One region of the Streptomyces sp. NPDC088116 genome, then DNA from elsewhere that is predicted to be linked to it. Evidence: riboswitches for the same ligand, from Rfam matches in the RefSeq annotation. Region 1 holds a riboswitch; each other region holds the start of a gene.
What was found. Region 1 has a riboswitch for cyclic di-AMP ahead of ACIOJD_RS05050 (NlpC/P60 family protein). Riboswitches for the same ligand answer to the same signal wherever they lie in the genome.

Region 1 (7,833 bases):
GCGCTTCTCACCGTCGCCGTCCCCTCCGCCTGTGTGATGGGGGTGGCCGGTATCGCCGCGGCCTCCGTCGGGAATCTCAGCGGCGGCGAGGAGACCCAGGACGACACGACCACGACGGCCTCGGCCGCCGACACCGCCTCCAGCGCCGTACAGCCTGTCGTGGCCAACAACAAGCTGGACACGCAGCTCGCCGCGCTCAGCGCCGACGCCCGCGACTTCGGCGACCGCGCCAGCCGTACGCAGGAGCGCATCGACCTCAAGGCACGGCAGGAAGCGGAGAAGAAGAAGCGCGAGGACGAAGCGGCGCGCAAGGAGGCCCTGCGCCCCAAGTTCGCCCTCCCCGTCGCGCAGCACGGCCTGAGCGCGCAGTACGGCCAGGCGGGCGTCAACTGGATGTCCATGCACACCGGGATCGACTTCCCCGTGTCGTACGGCACTCCGGTGATGGCGGCGACCGACGGCACCGTGCGCACGCAGTACAACAGCGCCTACGGCAACATGGCCATCGTGACCTCCCCCGACGGCACCGAGACCTGGTACTGCCACCTCAGCAGCACCAAGATCCGCTCCGGTTCGGTCAAGGCCGGCGATGTGATCGCCTTTTCCGGGAACTCGGGCAACTCCACCGGACCGCACCTGCACTTCGAGGTACGGCCCGGCGGTGGCGCGGCGATCGACCCGCTGTCGTGGCTCCGCAGCCACGGCGTCGACCCGATGTAGCCGGACGCGGTCACCGGCGATCCCCCCTCCGAAGTACCCCAGGTCTAGGGGCATTTCAACGGAGGGGGCACAGGGCACGCTCACCGCGCCCTGTGCCTGGCGCCCTACAGCTTCTGGACCGGCGCGTACCGCAGCAGCAACCGCTTGGGCTTGGTGTCGCCGAAGTCGACCGTCGCCTGCGCGTCGGCGCCCGTCCCCGTCACCGCCGTCACCGTGCCGAGCCCGAACTGGTCGTGTGTGACCCGGTCCCCCACCGTCAGCGAGATCACCGGCTTGTCGGTCGTACGGCGCGTGGCGAAGCCCGAGGGGCCGCCGCCGGACCTCGACCGCGACGAGGCGGAGGAGGACAGCGAGGACGTGATCCCGGACGTCGGGCCCGCCGGGATCTGCGCGCCGGTCCGCTTCCACTCCAGGTGGTGTCCGGGAATCTCTTCCAGGAACCGTGACGGCGGGTTGTACGAGGGCTGTCCCCAGGCGCTGCGCATCGACGACCGGGTCAGATAGAGCCGTTCGCGGGCGCGTGTGATGCCGACGTACGCCAGCCGGCGCTCCTCCTCCAGTTCCTTCGTCTGCCCGAGGGCGCGCATGTGTGGGAAGACGCCGTCCTCCATGCCCGACAGGAACACCACCGGGAACTCGAGTCCCTTGGCCGTGTGCAGCGTCATCAGCGTGATGACGCCGGAGCCGTCCTCGTCCTCGTCCGGGATCTGGTCGGAGTCGGCGACGAGCGCCACCTTCTCCAGGAATTCGGCGAGCGTGCCGGTCGTGGTCGCGGCGGCGGCCGTCTCGCCCCCGCCCTGGCCCTGATCCTCGCCCTGCGCCGCGTCTGCGGCCTGAACCTCCGCCTGCCCCGCGGCCTGGCTGCGCTCCTGCTCGAACTCCAGCGCCACCGCCGCCAGTTCCTGAAGGTTCTCGATACGCGTCTCGTCCTGCGGGTCCGTCGAGGACTGAAGCTCGGCCAGATAACCGGTCCGTTCGAGCACGGCCTCCAGGACCGTCGCGGGCCCGGCACCCGATTCGACGATCGTGCCCAGCTCTTCCATCAGGGTGTTGAAGCGCTTGACGGCATTCGCGGAGCGGGCCGCCATGCCGTACGCCTCGTCCACCCGCCGCAGCGCCTGCGGGAAGGTGATCTTCTCCCGCAGCGCGAGGGCGTCGATCATCGCCTCCGCGCGGTCCCCGATGCCGCGCTTGGGCACATTGAGGATCCGGCGCAGCGGAACATTGTCCTCCGGATTGGCCAGGACGCGCAGGTAGGCCAGCACGTCGCGGACTTCCTTGCGCTCGTAGAAGCGCACTCCTCCGACGACCTTGTACGGCAGGCCGACGCGGATGAAGATCTCTTCGAAGACACGCGACTGAGCGTTCGTACGGTAGAAGACGGCGACATCGCCCGCCTTGGCCTCGCCCGCGTCCGTCAGACGGTCGATCTCGTCGGCGACGAACTGCGCCTCGTCGTGCTCCGTGTCCGCGACGTAGCCGGTGATCTGGGCGCCCGCGCCGGCCTTCGTCCAGAGGTTCTTCGGCCGACGGCTCTCGTTCCGCTCGATGACCGCGTTGGCGGCGCTGAGGATCGTCTGCGTGGAGCGGTAGTTCTGCTCCAGCAGGATCGTCGTCGCGTCCGGGTAGTCCTCCTCGAACTGGAGGATGTTGCGGATGGTGGCGCCCCGGAAGGCGTAGATCGACTGATCGGCGTCACCGACGACACACAGCTCGGCCGGGTCGTGGTCCGCGCCGGAGGGGCCCACCAGCTCGCGTACGAGGGTGTACTGGGCGTGGTTGGTGTCCTGGTACTCGTCCACCAGGACGTGCCGGAAGCGCCGCCGATAGTGCTCGGCGACATCGGGGAACGCCTGGAGCAGATGGACGGTGGTCATGATGATGTCGTCGAAGTCCAGGGCGTTGGCCTCGCGCAGCCGGGCCTGGTACATCCGGTAGGCCTCGGCGAGCATCTTCTCGAAACCGTCGGCCGCCTGGTCGGCGAAGGTCTCCTCGTCGATCAGCTCGTTCTTCAGATTCGAGATCTTGGCGCTGAAGGACTTGGGCGGGTAGCGCTTGGGGTCGAGGTCCAGATCACGGCAGACCAGGGCCATCAGACGCTTGGAGTCGGCGGCGTCGTAGATCGAGAACGACGAGGTGAACCCGAGCCTCTTCGACTCGCGCCGCAGGATGCGGATGCAGGCGCTGTGGAAGGTCAGCACCCACATGGCGGCAGCGCGCGGGCCGACGAGGTCGGCGACGCGCTCCTTCATCTCCCCCGCGGCCTTGTTGGTGAAGGTGATCGCCAGTATCTGGCCGGGGTGGACATGGCGGGTCCCCAGCAGATGTGCGATCCGGTGGGTCAGGACCCGGGTCTTGCCGGAGCCGGCTCCGGCCACGATGAGCAGGGGCGAACCGGTGTGCACGACGGCCGCGCGCTGCTCCTCGTTCAGCCCTTCGAGCAGCGCGGCCGGATCCACCACGGTGCGCGGGGCCCCGTCGCGGTGGTAGGCGTCCCGAACCGGTGGCGCGTCGAAGGCACCCTCGAAGAGGTCGTCGGGGACCTGCTCCGGGGCGTGCTCGGCATGGTCCTCGGGCGGCGGTGGATGCTCGTCGCCGGAGGGCTGGAGGTCCGCCAGGAAACTGTCGTCAAAGAGGCTGCTCATCGCTTTACGAGTCTAGGCTCCCGGACTGACAGCCCGCGCCCGCCTTCGGAAGTCTCCCGGCGTATCCGGCGGGGGCACCCGGTGTATCCGGCGGGGGCACCCGACCCAGGCCTCCCCCACGGCCGCGTGGTCTCCATGGACCGGGCACCCTCCCCGTACACGTCATGCGTACATGTCGTGGTGGCCCTCCGTACACATCGTCGCGCGCACGTCGCTTCGGAGTCCCGCGCAACCTCCGGCGACCTGCCCGGCGGACGTGCGGAACGGCCGGAAATATCACGCAACGTAATGGCGGACTTACCCACCAACACCCCCGCACACCGCGCGGGCAAATGTCACGAAAACGTATCGGGCATATCGGCCATCCGCCTTCACACAAGCGCCACACTTTGGCTAGCGTGCTCCGTCAGGCAGCCCGTACCCTCCCCGGCGATCCGCGCCAAGCGGGCGGCCCGTGCCGAATTCGACCTTCCTGTGAGGAAGTTCGGAACCGGGGACCCACTCTGCACGACCGGGGTGAATCGGGCCGTACGTTCCAGGCCCGTAGGGCAGCCTTCCGTTCCGCCCGAACCCGACAGCTAACCCGGTAGGCCGTCCACGGAAGGAGATGCCGACCTTGGCGTCGCATCGCAAGCCGCGCAACCGTAGCGGAGTACGCGCCAACTCCCCGGCCGTCGGAGTCACGACGGCCGCTCTCGCTTCGGTCACGCTGCTCTCGACACAGAACGCGCACGCCGCGCCCACCGAGCCGACACCGTCCGTAGAAGAGGTACAGAAGAAGGTCGACGATCTGTACCGCCAGGCCGGGAGCGAGACCCAGCAGTACAACAAGGCCAAAGAAGCCACCCAGGAGCAGAAGCGCACGGTCGACCGCGCGCTGGACGACGCCGCCGAGCGCGCGGACAAGCTGAACGAGGCTCGCCGCAAGCTCGGCGGTTACGCGGCCACGCAGTACCGGGAAGGCGCGGTCACCCCGACCGCCGCCCTGCTGTTCGCGGACAGCCCGGAGGAGTTCCTCGAACAGAAGCAGGTCACGGACCGGCTGACCGACCGTCAGCAAGGGGCCGTCGCCGAGTACCAGTCGCAGCAGGCCGCCGCGACGAAGCAGCGGGCCGAGGCGACGAAGAGTCTGGAGTCGCTCTCCGACTCGCAGGCATCCCTGCGCACCAGCAAGGAGAGCGTCCAGAAGAAGCTCAGCGCGGCGCGGGCGCTGCTGTCGAAGCTGACGGCGGAGGAAAAGGCGCGACTGGCCGCGCTGGAGCGCAAGAAGGAAGACGAGGCCCGCCGCAAGGCGGAGGCGAAGGCCAAGGAAGACGCTCGGGCCAGGGCCGAGGCCGAGCGCCTGCGCGAGAAGCAGGAACAGGAGCAGGAGCAGGAACAGGAGAAGCGGCAGGGCGAGGAGAAGGCCGAATCCCCGTCGACCGGACCGGACAACGGGACCGGCACCGGCACCGGCACCGGCTCGGGCTCAAGTACGGGTACGGGTACGGGCACCGGGACCGGCTCGGGGGCCGCCGACAGCGCGCAGACCACCAAGGCCGCGAAGGTCCTCGCCTTCGCCCGCGCCCAGATCGGCAAACCATACGTCTGGGGCGCGACCGGCCCCAGCTCGTACGACTGCTCGGGCCTGACCCAGGCCGCCTGGAAGGAGGCGGGCGTGGAACTTCCGCGTACCACCTGGGACCAGGTGAAGACCGGCACGCGCGTCGCGACGGAGGACCTCCGTCCGGGCGATCTGGTCTTCTTCTACGACGACATCAGCCATGTCGGCATCTACATCGGCGACGGCATGATGATCCATGCCCCCAAGCCGGGCGCGAACGTCCGCGAGGAGTCGATCTACTACATGCCGATCTACGGCAGCGTCCGCCCCGCCTGACCAGCGGCGGGCCGCTGAACTCACGTCCGTGGCCCGCGAAGCGCCGTCGAGCGCTCCGCGGGCCACCGCGGGCCCGACCCGCTCAGGTCCAGAGCGTGGCGATGAAGATGTTGACCACCGTCAGACCGCCCACCACGCCGAACAGCGGCTTCGAGGCGGCCTCGTCGTCCCGCTTCACGTACACCACACCCAGGATCACGATCAGGATCGCCAGCTTGATGCCGATCTTGATGTTGTCCAGGGTCTGACCGTCGGCCTGGTTGAGGCCCACCAGCACCATGCCGGTGATCAGCATCGTCAGCGCTCCGTGCAGCATCGGTGCGTCGAACCGTGCCGCGCCCGCGCTCATCGCCTTCATCTGTGTCAGAAAGCCGCCGAGCAGCGAGGCGATGCCGATGATGTGCAGGGCGACGAAGACATTGATGAGTACGTCCATGGCTCGGAGCCTAGCCATGGCCATATCACCACTCTCCGGTGAGGTGAGGCTTTCTGCCGTATCGGTCGGGTCCGACCGGAGATCGCCGCTCCGTCGCGATCGAGTTGATCACAAAGCGCAACAGATCATCCATCTCGCGCCAATACCGCCATGTCGACACTTGCTTGTGACCTTGCCCCTTACGGTCCTCTCCGGGTGGGCGGCTCTCGCCGTCGGCCCCGTACGGACATTGAGGAAGAGGACCACCCCCGTGGCAGCGCACCGAAAACCCAAGCAGCGCCCGCTTTCCGGCTCGGCGGGCCGTACCGCCGCCACTCTCGCGCTCGCCGGAGCCGCGACCGTCACCGCCTTCGACGGGCCCGCACACGCCGAGCCCCGTCTCACCCCCGCCCAGGTCAAGGCCAAGGTCGACGGGCTGTACGAGCAGGCCGAGGCCGCCACCGAGCGGTACAACGGGGCGAAGGAGAAGGCGGACGCCGCAAGCACCTCGCTGGCGGAACTGCGCGACGAGGCGGCGCGTCGTACGGAACGGCTCAACACGGCCCGCGACGCGCTCGGTTCGATCGCCGCCGCGCAGTACCGGGCCGGTGGCCTCGACCCCGCCGTACAGCTCGCTCTCAGCTCCAGGCCCGAGGACTACCTGGAGGCGGCCGGCCTCGCCGAACAGGCCGGTGCCCGCCAGGCGAGCGCGATCGCCGGGGTCCGCAGGGGACTCGCGCAGATCGCCGAGCTGCGCACCCGGGCCGACGGACGGCTCGTGACGCTCAGGGCACACCGGGCCGAACTGGCCCGGCACAAGTCCACCATCCAGGCGAAGCTCGACACCGCCCAGAGGCTCCTCGACAGCCTCAGCGCCCCGCAGCGCGCCCAGTACGCGGGGCAGGAACAGCGGAGCGGCGATGCCGCGGCCGGTGGTGCGATGGGAGCGCCGAACTCCCGTGCCGCCGCGGCCGTCGCCTTCGCCTACGGGGCCATCGGCAAGCCGTACGTATGGGGCTCGACCGGCCCCGGTTCCTTCGACTGCTCGGGCCTGGCCCAGGCCGCCTGGCGCTCCGCCGGAGTGGCCCTCCCGCGCACCACGTACACCCAGATCAACACCGGGCAGCGTGTCACACGCGACCAGCTCGCCCCGGGTGACCTGGTGTTCTTCTTCTCGGGCATCAGCCATGTCGGGGTCTATGTCGGCAACGGGCAGATGATCCACGCCCCACGGCCCGGTTCGGCGGTCCGGATGGCGCCGATCGACCAGATGCCCTTCGCGGGAGCCGCCCGGCCCGCCTGAGGGAGCCGACGCCGGGCCCGCGTCCTGCATACCGCGTTCCGGGCCCGCGTCCGCGTTCCATCCGCGTTCCGTCCGTGTTCCGTCCCGCGTCCGCGCTCCGTTCGCGCCGAGATGACCGGACTGGCCCATTCCAGGATGCCGCTTCCCCGTACCGAGGTGACGATGAGCAGCAGCACGCCATCGGCCCGCGAAGGGGTGAGTCGTGATGAGACGAGCCAGCGCCGTCAGAGCCGCTGTACTCGCCGCCGGAGCGCTCTTCGTCCTGGCACCCGTCGGCCTCACGCCCCGGGGCTGCGGCGATCTCTCCGGCGGCCGGCTCTGTGTCGAGGGGCCGATCGGCGGCACGGGCAGGTTCACCACCCGTTACGACCGGCACGCGGGCGGGCCGGACATCGCCGTACGGCTCGGTTATCAGCGCAGGGACGACCGGATCACGGCCTTCCCCGGCTGGTTCGGGACACGGCGCACCCTGCACGGCCAGGCGGAACTGACCGGCACGATCAGCACCGAGCCGGGCGAGTGCGTCCGCGGTCTGCTGGACCACCGGGGCCTGGTGTACGTCACCCAGTGGCACTGCTCGTAGCTCGTGGCCGAGGCGCGCCGACTGCCGCGACCGGGCGGGGTCAGACCAGCCGGCGGGCCGTCGCCCAGCGCGTCAGCTCGTGCCGGTTGGAGAGCTGGAGCTTCCGCAGGACCGCCGAGACATGCGATTCCACGGTCTTCACCGAGATGAACAGCTGCTTGGCGATCTCCTTGTACGCGTAGCCCCGCGCGATCAGACGCAGCACCTCGCGCTCCCGCTGGGTGAGCCGGTCGAGGTCCTCGTCCACCGGCGGGGCGTCCGTCGACGCGAAGGCGTCCAGGACGAACC
Region 2 (7,833 bases), on a different contig from region 1:
GAGTTGCAGCGCGGCCTGCTCCCGCGCGGGCTGCCCGAGGTGCCCGCGTGCACGGCCGCCGCCCGCTACCTCCCCGCCGGGCAGGGGATGGACGTGGGCGGGGACTGGTACGACATCATCCCGCTCTCCGCCGGCCGGGTCGCGCTCGTCATCGGGGACGTGATGGGGCACGGCCTGTCCGAGGCGGCGACCATGGGGCGGCTGCGTACCGCCGTCCACACCCTGGCCCACCTCGAACTGCCTCCCGACGAGATCATGAGCCACCTCAACGAGATCGTCGGCGGCCTGGGGGAGGACTCGTACGCCACCTGCCTGTACGCGCTGTACGACTCCACCACCGGCGTCTGCGCCGTCGCACGCGCCGGGCATCCGCCACCGGCCGTGGTCCACCCCGACGGCACGGTGTACTTCCCGGACCAGGTCCCGGACCCGCCGCTGGGCGCGGCGGAACCGCCGTTCGAAACCGTCGAGTTGGAGGTGCCCGCGGAGAGCCTTCTCGTGATGTACACCGACGGCCTGGTCGAGTCGGCCACGCGCGAGATCGACGCGGGCATGGCGGACCTCGCGCGGCTCCTGCGTACCGCCGTCGGCTACGGCCGGGCGGACGGTGGAGCGGGCGGCAGCGGGAAAGAGCGTGAACATGCGGAAAGCGAGGAGGACTTGGGGCCGCTCTGCGACTCCCTCACGGCCCGTCTGCTTCCCGCCGAGCAGCAGACCACCGACGACGCCGCCCTCCTCGTCGCCCGCCTCCACGCGCTGACCGCCGACCAGATGGCCTCCTGGCCGCTCCCCGAGAATCCGCAGGCCGCCGGCGAGGCGCGCAGGCACGTCCGGGAGCAGCTCTCCACCTGGGGCCTGGACGACCTGGCGACCACCACGGAACTGCTGGCCAGCGAGCTGGTCGGGAACGTCGTGCGGCACGCGAAGGGCCCGGTACGGCTGCGGCTGCTGCACAGCGCGGATCTGGTCTGCGAGGTCTCCGACGGCAGTCTCACCACGCCGCGTATACGCCGTGCGCTGGAGACGGACGAGGGCGGGCGGGGGCTGCAACTCGTCACCGCGCTCTCCCAGCGGTGGGGCACCCGCTTCACGTCGACCGGAAAATGCATCTGGACCGAGCAGGCGCTGCCCGGCCCGGACGGTACGGGCGGTCACGGTCCGCCGTCCGATCAGGCGGAGCTGACGGCGCTGGGTCTCGGGAAGTTCGACGGTGACCTGGACGCGCTTCCCTTCACGGAGGAGGACCTGCCGGGCGCGGGCGCCCAGCGCTGAGGCGGCGCGCCGGGGGCGCGCCCGAGGCGGACCGCGGGAGAAGAGACACACGTACCAGAGGCTGCGGACCGGGCGGGAAGGTCGCACGCTTGAGCGTATGAGTGATGTACCGATCGTCGTACACCGGGCGTCCGGGACGGGCGGGCGGCGAGTCACCGTCCGCGGACGGATCATGGGCCTCGCGCACAGCGACGACCATCTGATCGAGTTCCTGCGCCTGGCCGGTCTGCCCGATGCCTGGGATCTGCTGGACGACCCGAACTGGGTGGAGTGGCAGGGCGGTCCCGCGCACGAGTACGGGGTGGTGTGAGGGAGGGGCGGCGGTACGAGTGAGCCGTGGGGCGGGGTGTGAGTGGGGCGTGTCCGGCCGGGGGCCGTCGGGTCGCGTCGGGTCCTGGGTCCCCCCCGGGGGCTCCCCTGCCCCCTGCGCCGGTCCCGGTGCCGTCGGCCACGTCTGTCGCGGTGGCGTACGTCTCAGTCCTGTATGGCCTCGTCCCGTACGCCCGCCTCCTCGTCCCGTACGCCCGCCTCCTCGTCCCGTACGCCCGCCTCCTCGTCCCGTACGTCCGTGCTCGCCGCCGTCCACTCCGCCGCGATCGACGCGAGCTGCGTGAGTCTGTCGATCCGCCAGTCCGCCGCCTCGGCCACATCCGGGTCGTCCGCCCACAGATAGCCCCAGGGCCCGCGCCGCAGATGGATCGTGCGCAGGCCCGCCTCCCGGGCGGGGAACAGGTCGTACGCGGGATGGTCGCCGACGTACACCGTCCGCTCGGGCGTGGTCCGCGCCGCCTCGACGACGTGGGCGAAGAACTCGGGGGACGGCTTGGCGGTGCCCCACTCGCCGGAGGTGGCGACGAGATCGGCGGGCAGGTCGAGGCCGCGCAGCAGTTCACCGGCCTTGACGGTCTGGTTGCCCGCGATGACGACACGCAGGCCGAGCGCCCGGAGGCCGGCCAGGGCGGGCCGGACGTCGGGATAGAGGTCGGACTCGTCGAGGTGTTCGCCGCGCCCGGCGGCCTCTCTGGCCCGGTAGGCCTCGCCGACGTCCATGCCGGGCTTGATCAGGCGGAGGGCGTCGGCGTTGTCCCGGTTCTGGACGGTGGCGGCGCCGACGAGAGCGGAAATGGTGTGGCGGGGAATCCCCAGCCAATCGGCCCAGGAGGCCCAGTAACGGTCGTCGCGGACGAGGGTCTCCCCGACGTCGAACACGATGGTTTCGATCACCGGTCCAAGCGTAGGGGGACACGCTCTGCCGATTGTCAGTGGCTGGCCGTAGCCTTGGGCTTATGTTCGCTTCCTCGCCCGAATCTTCCGGTGCCCGTGGTTCCGTTCGGTCCGCCGCTGTCGTCAATTCCGAGATCCGTGCCCTCTGGGGGCGGGCCGGGAGCACGCTCTCCCCCGCTGAGCAGGAGCGTTACCAGCGGCTTCTGGTGGAGTGGGCCGCGGCGGTGCGGGCCGATGTGGTCGAGGCGGCCTGATCCGCTCCGTGGGGCAGGTGGTTTTGATCTTGCTCCGAATGGCGTAGAGTTGCATTCAACGGCGCGGGGTGGAGCAGCTCGGTAGCTCGCTGGGCTCATAACCCAGAGGTCGCAGGTTCAAATCCTGTCCCCGCTACTGGAAGAAAACGAAGGCCCGGATTCCTTGTGAATCCGGGCCTTCGTCGTGCTTGCCGCCGCCTCCGCTTTGCCGCACCACGTGGTGTTGGTCTGCCGTACCGCGTGGGGTTCGTCCGACTGGTCCACCCCTCGGACGCGTAGCCCACTCGGCGGACGGCTGACTCGCCACCCGGCCCGACAGCGGCCAGCCTGGGTAGGCGGGGCGCCGTACGGTCCGCCGCCGCGGGCTGACCGGGCAGGAGACCACTGGTGGGCAAGCTGAGGAAGCTCACGGAGCGCATCGGCGGCAGGCGTCGCCGGGCCGCTCGGGACGCTCTCCCCGGTGACGGGCGGGGGTTCTGGGTGGTCGGCGATGCCCCGCGGATGGTGGGCGGCCACGCCCGGCGGACCGGCCGGGGTGTCCGTACCGGACGCCGGATGGTGCGCTATCTGCCCTCCCTGGTCATCGTGGTCGGGGTGATACTCGACCTCACGACGCCCGCGCGCGTCACCTCCGGCCCCCTCTTCGCGGCGGCCCCCCTGGTCGCCGCCCCGTTCTACTCGATGCTCGGCACGTCCCTGGTCGCCCTCGCCTCGCTGGCCGCCGAGCTGGCGCTGCGCCTGAGCAGCGAATCGCTGTTCACGGTCGAGGCGAGCAGTGAGCTGCTGACGGTGGTGGTCGTCTCCCTGCTCGCGCTGTACATCAACGCGGTCGTGCGCCGCAGCGGTCAACGGCTTGCCTCCGCCCGCATCATCGCCGAGACCGCCCAGCGCGCCGTGCTGCCCAGACCCGCGGAGCGGATCGGCGGGCTGCGTGTCGCGGCGCGGTACGAGGCGGCGCAGGAGGGCGCGTACATCGGCGGGGACCTGTTCGCCGTACAGGACACGCCGTACGGGGTGCGTCTGGTGGTCGGGGACGTACGGGGGAAGGGGCTCGACGCGGTCGAAGCGGTGGCGGTGATCATCGGGTCGTTCCGGGAGGCCGCCGAGCAGGAGAGCTCGCTGGAGGCGGTCGCACAGCGGCTGGAGCGCGCCCTGACGCGGGAGGGCACGCGGCGGGGCGGGCTCGACACCTTCGAGGGGTTCACGACGGCCGTGCTCGCCGAGATCCCGCACGGGGAGAACGTGGTGCGGCTGGTCAACCGGGGGCATCCCGAGCCGCTGCTGATGAACGGCGACGGCGCCGTACGGATGCTGGCTCCCAGCGACCCCGCGCTGCCGCTGGGGATGAGCGAGCTGGGCGCGTGGCCGGACCGCGCCGAGCAGTCCGCGTACCCCGCCGGCGCGACGCTGCTCTTCTACACGGACGGGCTCACCGAGGCGCGCGACGGCCGGGGGGTCTTCTACCTTCCGCGCGAACGGCTCGACGGGCGGATCTTCCAGGGGCCCGACGAGCTGCTCCAGGCGCTGATCGACGACGTACGGGTGCATACGGGCGGCGGGAGCCAGGACGACATGGCGCTGCTGGCGGTCAACCGGCCCGCGGAGGGGGAGCCGGAACGGCGCAGGGGCACGCCGGCCGTTCCGTGACGCCGCCCCCGGGGCCCTCCCGGCCTGTCGGAGCGCGAGGCCTGTGCGGCCCCTCGGAGCCCGTCGGCGGGTCCTCGTGGAGCCTTCATGGAGCCCTTCACGGTGCCTTCACCGGCGTCGGCCACTGTGGGTAGTCAACAGGTGCCCCTCCGCATAGCAATTGACGTACCGTCAGAATCGACGGGCACCCTGAATCGCTGTCAACTCGCCCCATTGCGCTCACGTGTGCCCTGATGTGTCCGTTGCGAAGTTGTTAACGATCATCAGGAACAGCTTGGAATAAGGCCCTGCTCTCTATTAACGTTCGATAACGCAGCGCGGTCGTCCCAGCCGTCGCCAGAGATGGCACCGTGCGCAGCGCCGAATTCCGCGAGGGAACCGGGGAACCACCAATTGGGGTGAATCGGACGTTCTTTGCTGCCTCCGTGCGGCAGAAGCGCCCGTAGGAGACCTTCCTGCTCCGAACCCGTCAGCTAACCCGGTAGGCGAGAAGGAAGGAAAGGAGCGCGCCCCCGTGGCGTCCAACAAGCCTGCCCCGGCAGCCCCCTTCGAAACTCTCTCCTACGGCAAGGAGCCGGAACCGGGCTGGGGAGAATGGAATCCCACCGAGGAGTCCGTCCGCCCCGTACGCGGCAGACACCGCGTGGCCGCCAAGCGCAACAACGGGCTGGCCCGCAGCTCCACGGTCCTCGGTGTCGGCGTCATCGCCGCCGTCGGCGCGGGCGGCATCGCCACCGCGCAGGACAAGCCCGCGGTCTCCATATCCCTGCCCGACGTGGTCGCGGACAACCTTCCGGACTCCAAGTCGCTGCCCGGTATGGGCTCCCTGGCATCGGACGACTCCGAGACGGACGTCCTGGCCAGCGCTCCGCTCACCTCCGCCGGTCTCACGGTCGCGGACACCGAACAGGGCGCCAACGCGGGCGAGGCCCTCCGCGCCCGCATCCTCCAGCAGGCGGAGCAGCAGCAGGGCGCCGCCGACGCCGTGCAGAAGGCGGCCACGGAGACGGCGGCGGCCGAGAAGGCCGCCTCGCAGGCCAAGGCCCGGCAGACCGACGCCGAGAAGAAGATCGAGGCGGCGAAGAAGAAGGCCGAGGCGGAGGCCAAGGCCAAGGCGGAGGCGGAGCGCCTCGCCAAGCTTGCCGCCAGCTACTCCCTCCCCACCTCCTCGTACACACTCACCTCCACCTACGGTGAGGCCGGTTCCCTGTGGTCCTCCGGCCAGCACACCGGCCTGGACTTCGCCGCCCCGACGGGTACGCCGGTCAAGGCCGTGCACAGCGGCACCATCAAGTCGGCCGGCTGGTCGGGCTCGTACGGCTACCGCACGGTGCTGGAGCTGGATGACGGTACGGAGATCTGGTACGCCCACCAGTCCTCGATGACCGTGAGCGCCGGCCAGAAGGTCAGCAGCGGCGAGGTCATCGGCCGGGTCGGCGCGACCGGCAACGTGACCGGCGCGCACCTGCACCTCGAAGTCCACACGCCGGGCGGCTCGGGCATCGACCCGATGAGCTGGCTGCGCGGCAACGGCATCAACCCCTGACGGCTGCGGTCCTCGTCGGCGCTCGCCCTTCCGTCCGCCCATGCGTGGCCGTGAGTCTCTATTCCCGGCCGTGAGCCTCGCGGGTGTCTTCAAGGAACTGGTGGGCGAGTTCGGTGAGGGGATGGTCGGGGCCGTAGAGGCGTTCGCGGTCGGCAAGCACCCTCTCGAAGAGGGCGGTGGCCGCGTCGACGTCGCCGGCGAGCTTGTGGGCGTAGGCGAGGTTGCTGCGGGCGGTGACGGTCTCGGAGTGGTCCGGCCCGTGGACCCGTTCGTAGTCGGCAAGGGCGCTGCGGTGGAGGTCGATGGCCCTCTCCAGGTCGCCCATGTCGCGGTAGGAACTGGCCAGGTTGGCAAGGGCGTTGATGGTGTGCGGATGGTCGGGTCCGTGAAGGCGCCGCATGTCCGTCAGGTTCCGCTGGTGCAGGTCCCGCGCTCGCGCCGGCTCGCCTCGCAGGGCGTAGAGGTAGGCGAGATTGGCGCGGGCGACGAGGGTGTCGGGGTGATCGGCGCCGTGTACGCGCTCGTGGTCGGCCAGGTTCTGCTGGTGCAGAGGGGTGGCTGTCTCAAGGTCGCCGGCGGCCCGGTGGGCACTGGCGAGGAAGCTGCGGGCGGCGAAGGTGGCCGGATGGCCGGAGCCCTGGAGCCGGGTGTTGATCTCCACCGCGCGCCGCGCGCAGGCTATGGCCGTGCTGGTGTGACCGTCGCCCTGAAGGTATCCGGAGGCGGCCATGAGCAGGCCGGCGGTGTGCAGGTCCTCCTCCGCCGGAGTCCGGTCGGTCAGGGCCAGCAGGTGCGGCAGGAGTTCGCGCCACCGGGGCCACCCGGGGACGTTGAACAGCGGGTTCTCCGGCAGTACCTGCTCCAGTAGCAGGGTGGCTCGTTCGCGGGCGGTCGCGATGGCCTGGACGCTGCGATGGGGGTCGGCGGGGTCGGCGACGCGTGCCACGCCCTGGACCAGGCGGTGGACCTCCACGGTCTGCCGGGTCAGCGTGATCATGCTGTAGCCGTGGAGGAGGGCCAGGGCCTCATCGACGGCGAACGGGTCCTCTCCCAGGCTCTCGTGAAGGCCTTCGAGGATGTCGCGCGGCAGCGGAGCGGGAGCGAACCAGGCGAACAGCCGCAGCAGATCCCCCGCCAACGGCTGCCGGTTGGTGATCGCCTGGAGGGACAGTCGCCAGATCCGGGCGATGGTGCGCTGGTTGTCGGCCTCCTGACCGCTTGCCACGGCGGCGAACATGCGGCCCGGATAGCGACGGAGACGGTCGAGGTAGGCGGCCGGACTGATGGCGGTCGACTCGATGTAGGCGGCGGCCTGCTCCAGGGCCAGGGGGAGATGTCCCAGTTCGTCGGCGAGGCGGACAAGGACCCGCTCGTCGTCGGGCCCCTCCGGCTCGACGATGCGCATGAGCAGCTCCACCGCGGCGTCGGACGGCAGGGATTGCAGCGGCAGAGGCTGGGCCAAGCGGCGCCAGCCGGTGGTCCGCCGACTGGTGATGATGTGCCGCCCTGTGGTCATGCCCAGCACAGGGGCCAGGTCATGCGGGGAGGCGGCGTCATCCAGCACGAGGAGCCAGTCCTGGTGAGTCTGCAGCCAGCTCAGGGCCCACTCGGCGCGCTCGGTGCTGGTCGCGGTGGCCAGGTGCTGATGGGGAGCCAACCGGGTGGCAAGGTCGGCGAGCCCGTGGGTGAGGCTGGAGGCGGAGTCCGCGCTGAGCCACCACACCGGGTTGAACCGGTGCCGGTGCCGGTGTGCGACCTGGAGAGCCAAGGCACTCTTGCCTGTCCCGCCCAGGCCGTGCACGACCGGCGGCAACGTCGGACAGGCGGCGTCCAGTACGGCCTCCAAGCGGGCCAGCGGTTCGACGCGGTCGACGAAGTCGGGGTTGGCCG
Region 3 (7,833 bases), on a different contig from region 1:
TCGAGGTGATCGGCGACCCACGGCCGGGAGAATGGGTGCTGCTGCGGACGGCCCAGGGCACGATCTGGCCGAAGGGGTCCGCCGTGGACTCGATGCCCTGGGAGACGATGAGGTCCACGTCGCCCGGCCCGACGTGACGCGCCGGATCAACCGCGACGTCCTCGCCTGGAACGCAACCGATCCGCCCCGAGCAGCACGGCGCTCCAGAGACCGGGGCGGTCCGCCTTGATCCGTCCTGCGATACGGTCACCGCACACTCGAGCCGAGAGGGGAATCGTGGCCGACTACCTCGCTGTCCTCACCACGACCGATTCCGGAGGCAAGGCACAGAGCCTCGCCGCGACAGCGGTCGAAAAACACCTCGCCGCCTGCGCCCAGATCGACGGACCAGTGACGAGCGTCTATCGGTGGGAGGGAAAGATCGAGACCGACACCGAGTGGCGCGTGCTCTACAAGACGACCGCCGCGCGGTACGACGAACTCGCCGCGCACATCAAGGCGGTACACGACTACGACACACCCGAAATCATCGCGACCCCCATCACGAAGGGCAGCGACGAGTACCTCGCATGGCTGGACTCGGAGACGAGCGCGTAAGGCTCCTAACAGAGATCAGGGTTGCTCGGCGTCTGGGACTCACGGTCGGACTCACCTCGAACGGGGAGAACGGCGCCGCGGTCCTGCCCGCCGCCGCCGAGGCCGGTCTCGACCGCATCAACCTGTCCGTGTTCGGCACCACACCCGACGAACTGGCCGCAGTGCAGGCCCCGCGCCTCGCCTCCCCGAAACTCGCCGAGCGCAAGCTCGCCGCCCTCGACGCCACGATCGAGGCCGCGACCGCCCACGGGGTCAAGGTGTCCGCGACCATCGTCATTCCCGACCGCGACCACGTCGAGCGCGTTCTGCGTATCATCGAGCGGCACGGCCGCGCCGTCGTGGTCCGGATGCTCGTGTCACTGGAGGACGGGGGTGCCTCCCTCGATGCCATGCGGGCGGTCGTCGACCACCTTGGCGCCGTGCCACTCCGCCGCATCATCACTGCCGGCGCATCCGATCAGCGCGTGCGGTACCGGCTGCCTGCCCCGGAACGAGTAACGCCCCCGGGGAGATCCCTCCCCGGGGGCGCTCTGCCGCATCACCGCAGGTCAGTACCGCTCCGGCGCGTCCTTCGCGTCCCGCTCCGCGTCCTCCGCCGCCTGCCACGCGATGCCGTCCAGGATGTCGTGTTCGCTCACGACGACCTCCCGGGCCCCGGTCCGCTCCATGATCGCGAGCAGGACGAGGGAGCCCGCGCCGATGACGTCCGTCCGGCCCTCGTGCATGACGGGGATCGCGGCGCGCTCGTCGTGCGTGGCCGTGAGCAGGTGGTCGGTGATCTCCTTGACCCGCTCGTAGGGGATCCGGGAGTGGTGGATCGCGGCCGAGTCGTATCCGCTCAGGCCGAGCGCGACGCCCGCCACCGTGGTCACCGAACCGGCCAGCCCGACCAGGGTCCTGGGCTCCCGCAGCGGGACGGTCTTCTCGGCCAGGTCGAGGGCCGCCTCGATGTCGGCGCGGACCGCCTCGATGTCGGCCGTCTCGTACGGGTCGCTGACGACTCCGTCGCGTACGAGATGGCGCTCGGTGAGCCGTACGCAGCCGATGTCCACGGACCGGGCCGCCCGCACCCGGTCGTCACCGACGACGAACTCGGTCGAGCCCCCGCCGATGTCCACGACCAGGTAACTGTCCTGGCCCGGCAACTCCTTGGTGGCGCCGGTGAAGGAGAACTCCGCCTCCTGGTCGCCGGTGATCACCTCGGGCTCCACGCCCAGGATGTCCCGGACACCTCGGACGAACTCGTCGCGGTTCTCGGCGTCGCGCGAGGCGGACGTGGCGACGAAGCGGATCCGCTCGGCGCCGTGCTTCTCGATGACGGCGGCGTACTCCCGGCAGGCGGCGAAGGTACGCTCCAGCGCCTCGGGGGCGAGCCGGCCGGTGCGGTCCACGCCCTGGCCGAGCCGGACAATCGTCATCCGCCGGTCCAGATCGACCAGTTCGCCGGTGCCGGGGTGGGCGTCGGCGACGAGCAGGCGGATGGAGTTCGTACCGCAGTCGATGGCGGCGACCCTGGTCATGCGCCGTCCCCGTCCGTCGCGCGGGCATCCGTGCCGGTCGCGTGCGCCTCCGCGCACGGCGTGACGCACGGGCCCTTCGCCCACCACTCGGGCAGCATCGCGATCGCCTCGTCACCCAGCGGGTTCACCCCGGGGCCGGCCGCCAGCGAGTGGCCCACCAGTACGTGCAGGCACTTCACCCGGTCCGGCATACCGCCGGCGCTGGGGAAGCCCTCCAGTACGTCGATGGCGTCACGGCGCGCGATGTAGTCCTCGTGGGCCTCGCGGTACGCGGCGGCCAGTTCGGGGTCGGCCGCGAGGCGCTCGGTCATCTCCTTCATGACGCCGTTCGCCTCCAGCGTGCCGATGGCCGAGGCCGCGCGCGGGCAGGTCAGGTAGTACGTCGTCGGGAAGGGCGTGCCGTCGGGGAGCCGCGGGGCGGTCTCGACCACGTCCGGCTGTCCGCAGGGGCAGCGGTGCGCGATGGCCCGCAGTCCGCGCGGCGGGCGGCCGAGCTGTTCCTGGAAAGCGGCGACGTCCGCCTCGGTGGGCTCGGTGCGTGCGGTCTGCGGAGGGGGCGTGTCCATGCCTGCCTAGTTCTACGTTCTTGTGTTCTGCGTGAATTCGTTGACGTACGGAGTATCCGGTGCGTCCGGCAGCTCCACCGTATGCCCGGAGCGCGGATCGCGGACCGTCGCCGCCTACCGGTTCGGGCGGTCCGCGTTGTCCACGCCTTCCAGGACGTTCGAGTACCAGGGGCGCTCCTCCGCTCCCCGCTCCTCGCGTTCCCGCTTCTTCGCGTCCGGGTCGATCACGGTGTAGCCGGTCTCCCCGGGCTTCAGGTAGTGGAGGTGCTCGCGGGCGAGGCGCTCGATGTACGCGTCGTCCTGGAGCCGTTCCTTCTCGTCGCGCAACTCCTCGACCCGCTGCTTCGCCTCGCGGGCCAGCCGCTCCTGGTCGGCGATCTCGTTCCGCTGCGACACGTACTGCCGCATCGGATACGCCAGTGCCACGACCAGCGTGCAGACGACCAGAGCGAGGAAGGCCGCCCGGCCGGTGAGCCGGGAGCGGCGGTCCTGCCGGCGGGTCTGCGAGCGGTAGACCCGGGCGGCGGTCTGCGCGCCGAGCACCCGCAGCCTGGTCGCGGTGGAGAACCGGTCCCGGTTCCCGGCCATGGCCGCCTCCCCTGTTTACGTGCGTACGTCCCCGGACACGGTACGGGACCGCGGCCGGGGACGTACGGACGACGGGCGGGTCAGCCCTCGCGCACGCCGATCACGGCGACGAAGCCGCTGACGCGGAGAGCCGCTTACGCGGAGCGGAACCGGGGGAACGCGCTGCGGCCCGCGTACACCGCCGCGTCGTCGAGGATCTCCTCGATGCGCAGCAGCTGGTTGTACTTGGCTACGCGCTCGGAGCGGGCCGGGGCGCCGGTCTTGATCTGGCCGCAGTTGGTGGCGACGGCGAGGTCCGCGATGGTGACGTCCTCGGTCTCACCGGAACGGTGCGACATCATGCACTTGAAGCCGTTGCGCTGGGCCAGCTCGACGGCGTCCAGGGTCTCGGTCAGCGAACCGATCTGGTTGACCTTGACGAGCAGCGCGTTGGCGGCGCCGTCCTCGATGCCGCGGGCCAGGCGCTCCGGGTTGGTGACGAACAGGTCGTCGCCGACGATCTGGACCTTGGTGCCGAGCTTGTCCGTGAGGGCCTTCCAGCCGGCCCAGTCGTCCTCGAACAGCGGGTCCTCGATGGAGACGAGCGGGTACGAGGCGACGAGCTCCTCGTAGTACTCGGTCATCTCGGCGGCCGAGCGGGACTTGCCCTCGAACTCGTAGCTGCCGTCCTTGTAGAACTCGGAGGCGGCCACGTCGAGCGCGAGCGCGATGTCGCGGCCCGGGACGTAACCGGCTTCCTTCACGGCCTCCAGGATCAGGTCCAGCGCGGCGCGGTTCGACTCCAGGTTCGGCGCGAAGCCGCCCTCGTCGCCGAGGCCGGTGGAGAGCCCCTTCTCCTTCAGGACCTTCTTGAGGGTGTGGTAGATCTCGGCACCCCAGCGCAGGGCCTCGGAGAAGGACTCCGCGCCGATCGGGGCGATCATGAACTCCTGGATGTCCACGTTGGAGTCGGCGTGCGAGCCGCCGTTCAGGATGTTCATCATCGGAACGGGCAGCAGGTGCGCGTTCGGGCCGCCCAGGTAGCGGAAGAGCGGGAGGTCGGAGGCCTCGGAGGCGGCGTGCGCGACGGCGAGGGAGACGCCGAGGATGGCGTTGGCGCCGAGCGACGACTTGTCCGGGGTGGCGTCCAGGTCGAACATCGCCTGGTCGATCAGGCGCTGCTCGGTGGCGTCGTACCCGACGAGCTCCGGGCCGATCTGCTCGATGACGGCGAGAACCGCCTTCTCGACGCCCTTGCCCTGGTAGCGGTTCTGGTCACCGTCACGGAGTTCAAGGGCCTCGAACGCACCGGTGGACGCACCGGAGGGGACAGCAGCACGACCCGTGCTGCCGTCGTCGAGGCCGACCTCGACCTCGACCGTGGGGTTACCTCGCGAGTCAAGGATTTCCCGGGCTACGACGACGTCGATGGACGGCACGAGCATCTCCTTCTGGGATGTGGCGCTGGAAGTGCAGGGTCTCTTTGGCCTTGCGACATGAGCCTAACCGCCTCGCGGCCTTCGACCGGCGGGCGGCCGCCTCTAAGAATCCGCCCAGGACGAGAAAGAGGCCTGTTTCCGCGCCGGACGAGGGAAGGACAGGGTCGCGAATCCGCTGCGTGACGGGCCGATGACGGACCGGTGACAGGCCGGGTGACAGATCGGGGGACGAGCCCGTGACAGCGCGAACCCCGGACCGGCGCGTACGGGGGTGAACGCGCCGGGCCGGGGCGGCCTGTGGGGGGCGCCGCCCCGCAGGGCGGCCCGAGGGGGGATCAGCTCGGCTGGAGCTGATCCCCTTCGGATCTCCGGATCTCCGGATCTACGGACCTCCGGATCAGCTCAGGTGGAGCTGCTGGCCCGGGTAGATCACATCGGCGCTGTTGACGATGTCCTTGTTCAGCTCGAAGACCTTCTTCCAGCCGCCCTTGACCTTCTTGGCGTCGGCGATCTTCGAGAGGGTGTCGCCGGACTTGACCTTGTACTCGCCGTCACCCTTCTTGATCGTGACCGGACGGCTCTCGCTGCGCGAGGCGGGCTGCTCGGCATCGCGGGTGGACTGCTTCGGCTGCGCCTGCTGCTCGGGGGCGGCCTGCTGCCGGGACTGCTGCGGCTGCTCCTGCGTACCGGAGCCGGAGTCCGACGAGCCCGAACCGGAGTCGGACGAGCCGGAGCCGGAGCCCGAGCCGGAGGCGCCGGACAGGCTCACGCCGCAGCTCGGCCAGGCGCCCTTGCCCTGGCTGGCCAGGACCTTCTCGGCGACCGAGATCTGCTGCGACTTGGATGCCTGGTCGGCGCTGGAGGCGTAGGAGGTGCCGCCGTACGCCGCCCAGGTGGACGACGAGAACTGGAGGCCACCGAAGTAACCGTTACCGGTGTTGATGGACCAGTTGCCGCCGGACTCGCACTGGGCGACCTGGTCCCACTCGGACGAGGACGCGGCCGACGCGGACGTGGCGCCGATCAGCGGGGCCGCGACGGCGGCACCGGTGATCCCGGCCAGCGTGGCGTAGCGAGCGGCCCTGGACGGGCGGCGGTGCTTGGCCTTACCGGAAAACAGCATGGATCATCCCCTCACCGACGCCTACGAGGTCAGCTGTCGGGTTCGGGCCAAGTGAGTTGCCCGGCCGCGTGTTCGCACACGCGGCTTCACCCCAAGCCGGTCCCCGCCGTATCGCGGGACGCTGTTGGGCGTCCCTCTCCACGGCCGGGCCCGGCGCTAAAACCTTGGGTCCCCCGCTCCTGCCTTCGGCGCTTGACGCGACGACTGTTCCCCCCGACCGACGGCAGGATTCGGCGTTTCGGTCGACGGGGCCCGCGGTGCGAGCGGTTCAGACCGTAATCACAGGCCCCCCGGTTGTTCAAAGGAGCACAACCCGGGTAAATCGCCCTTACCTCCCCTGTCGTTGATCACGTTTCCGCTGGTGAGGGGCGAATCCGACCAACTACCGGAGCAATGGGCATCACTTGTGGCAAAGAGACCCTTGTCTCAGTTGCCCATACGTGGACATAGACCCCCGTAACACCCCTCGAACTGCCCTTGCCCCGCGCCGAGATCAGGGCGCTGATCAGGGGCGGACCGTCGAATCCGGGGCCCACGACGGCCCGTTCAACGCGCGCCCGCCCGCCGGCCGGCTCACACCCACCCGCCGGACACCTTCTGCTCGGCACCGACGAGCCAGACGGGGTCGCCGACGCCGTGCTGGCCGTCCGGAATGTACGGACCCTGCACCCCGCCGTCCGTGGCGTCCGTGAGACCGCCCGCGTCCCGTGCCGGTCCGTCACTTCGCGAGGCACGGCCGTCCGATGCGCGCTCGTCCGCGCCGCCCGAGGCGGATTCCTCCGGCGCCGCGCTCCCCCGGTGCTTGCCGGTGGCCGGCCCGGTACTCGCGCCCGCTCTGTCCTCGTCGGAGCCGTCGCCGGAACTGGAGGCTCCGGGCGAGGGCGTCTCCGCGGAGCCGGAAGGGGTCGAGCCGTCCTTCTTCTCGCCGTCGTCGGAGGCGGAGGGCGTGGCGCTCGGGTCGGCCGAGGAGCCGTCCGTCGGTCCGGTGCTCCCGTCCGTGGGGCCGGACGGCTCGGAGGTGGACTCCGAGGTGTCGCCGTCGCCGGTCAGGATGCCGGTCAGCCCGGCGATCGTGGCGCAGCTGAGCCAGGGCGTGATCCCCTGGGCCTTGAGCACCTTCTCCGCCACCGCTATCTGCTGGGTGCGGCTGGCGAGGTCGGGGCGGGACGCGTACTCGCCGCCACCGAATTTGTCCCAGGTCGCCTGGGACATCTGCAGTCCGCCGTAGAAGCCGTTACCGAGGTCCGCGCTCCATGTGCCGCCGCTCTCGCACTCGGCCACGCGGTCCCACGAAGACGATTCCGCCGCGCTGGCGCTGGTGGCACCGAGCAGCGGAATGGCGATTGCCGATCCTGTCACCCCCGCGGCGACGATCAGAGCAGGGGCCTGGCGAGGTCGACGGTGTCGGCCGTTCCCGGAGCGCATGCGGTTGCCTTCCGTGTGAATGTCAGTTCGACTACAGCGTGTGTCTGCTGTGAATGTTCGTGAACGTAGCGGTACTCGAACGTCTGTCACAAGCCGATGCAGGGAAGATCACGCGAATATCACAGTCTTGACGTACCGTCAGGAAGTCGCTGGTCGGACATTGCCGTGAACCGCACCGGAAGCGTGCGCAATCCCCGCATGATGAGCCCTCCCCGCCAGCGCAAATCAGCAGGATCCTCCGCAAGCCGCACATCCGGAAGCCGGGTCAGCAGCGTCGCGAGCGCGGCCTGGCCCTCCAGGCGCGCGAGGGGCGCACCGAGGCAGTAGTGGATGCCGTGCCCGTAGCCGAGGTGCTGGTTGTCACGGCGCGCGAGATCGAGCGTGTCCGGTTCGGCGAAGCGCTCCGGGTCCCGGTCGGCGGCGGCCAGTACGACCAGTACGGGCTCCCCCGTCGCGATCCGCTGCCCGCCGAGCGTCAGCGGCTCGGTGGCGTACCGCCACGTCGCCAGCTCCACCGGGCCGTCGTAGCGCAGCAGCTCCTCGACGGCCGTAGCGAGCAGATCCGTCTCCCCCGCGTCCAGCGAGGCCTGGAGCCG

Region 2: it holds a riboswitch for cyclic di-AMP, as region 1 does, so the genes downstream of both, ACIOJD_RS33375 (M23 family metallopeptidase) here and ACIOJD_RS05050 (NlpC/P60 family protein) in region 1, are expected to answer to the same signal.
Region 3: it holds a riboswitch for cyclic di-AMP, as region 1 does, so the genes downstream of both, ACIOJD_RS28320 (transglycosylase family protein) here and ACIOJD_RS05050 (NlpC/P60 family protein) in region 1, are expected to answer to the same signal.

What each region holds. Positions count from the first base shown of each region.
Region 1 covers NZ_JBIUTF010000001.1:1,149,367-1,157,199, forward strand. Annotated here, with positions in the region: gene ACIOJD_RS05040 (peptidoglycan DD-metalloendopeptidase family protein) at 1-720, shown strand, start outside; gene pcrA (DNA helicase PcrA) at 825-3,365, opposite strand; cyclic di-AMP (ydaO/yuaA leader) riboswitch at 3,811-3,974, shown strand; gene ACIOJD_RS05050 (NlpC/P60 family protein) at 3,982-5,244, shown strand; gene ACIOJD_RS05055 (hypothetical protein) at 5,327-5,680, opposite strand; gene ACIOJD_RS05060 (NlpC/P60 family protein) at 5,931-6,962, shown strand; gene ACIOJD_RS05065 (hypothetical protein) at 7,168-7,545, shown strand; gene ACIOJD_RS05070 (LuxR C-terminal-related transcriptional regulator) at 7,586-7,833, opposite strand, start outside.
Region 2 covers NZ_JBIUTF010000012.1:20,001-27,833, reverse strand. Annotated here, with positions in the region: gene ACIOJD_RS33405 (SpoIIE family protein phosphatase) at 1-1,272, shown strand, start outside; gene ACIOJD_RS33400 (hypothetical protein) at 1,370-1,582, shown strand; gene ACIOJD_RS33395 (HAD family hydrolase) at 1,747-2,493, opposite strand; gene ACIOJD_RS33390 (hypothetical protein) at 2,559-2,750, shown strand; tRNA gene ACIOJD_RS33385 (tRNA-Met) at 2,813-2,886, shown strand; gene ACIOJD_RS33380 (PP2C family protein-serine/threonine phosphatase) at 3,252-4,397, shown strand; cyclic di-AMP (ydaO/yuaA leader) riboswitch at 4,746-4,900, shown strand; gene ACIOJD_RS33375 (M23 family metallopeptidase) at 4,912-5,943, shown strand; gene ACIOJD_RS33370 (tetratricopeptide repeat protein) at 6,002-7,833, opposite strand, start outside.
Region 3 covers NZ_JBIUTF010000007.1:487,037-494,869, reverse strand. Annotated here, with positions in the region: gene ACIOJD_RS28355 (caspase domain-containing protein) at 1-137, shown strand, start outside; gene cutA (divalent-cation tolerance protein CutA) at 277-597, shown strand; partial or broken gene ACIOJD_RS28345 (radical SAM protein) at 612-1,079, shown strand; gene ACIOJD_RS28340 (exopolyphosphatase) at 1,146-2,117, opposite strand; gene ACIOJD_RS28335 (DUF501 domain-containing protein) at 2,114-2,683, opposite strand; gene ACIOJD_RS28330 (septum formation initiator family protein) at 2,798-3,271, opposite strand; gene eno (phosphopyruvate hydratase) at 3,406-4,689, opposite strand; gene ACIOJD_RS28320 (transglycosylase family protein) at 5,087-5,812, opposite strand; cyclic di-AMP (ydaO/yuaA leader) riboswitch at 5,816-6,013, opposite strand; gene ACIOJD_RS28315 (transglycosylase family protein) at 6,386-7,171, opposite strand; gene ACIOJD_RS28310 (cytochrome P450) at 7,357-7,833, opposite strand, start outside.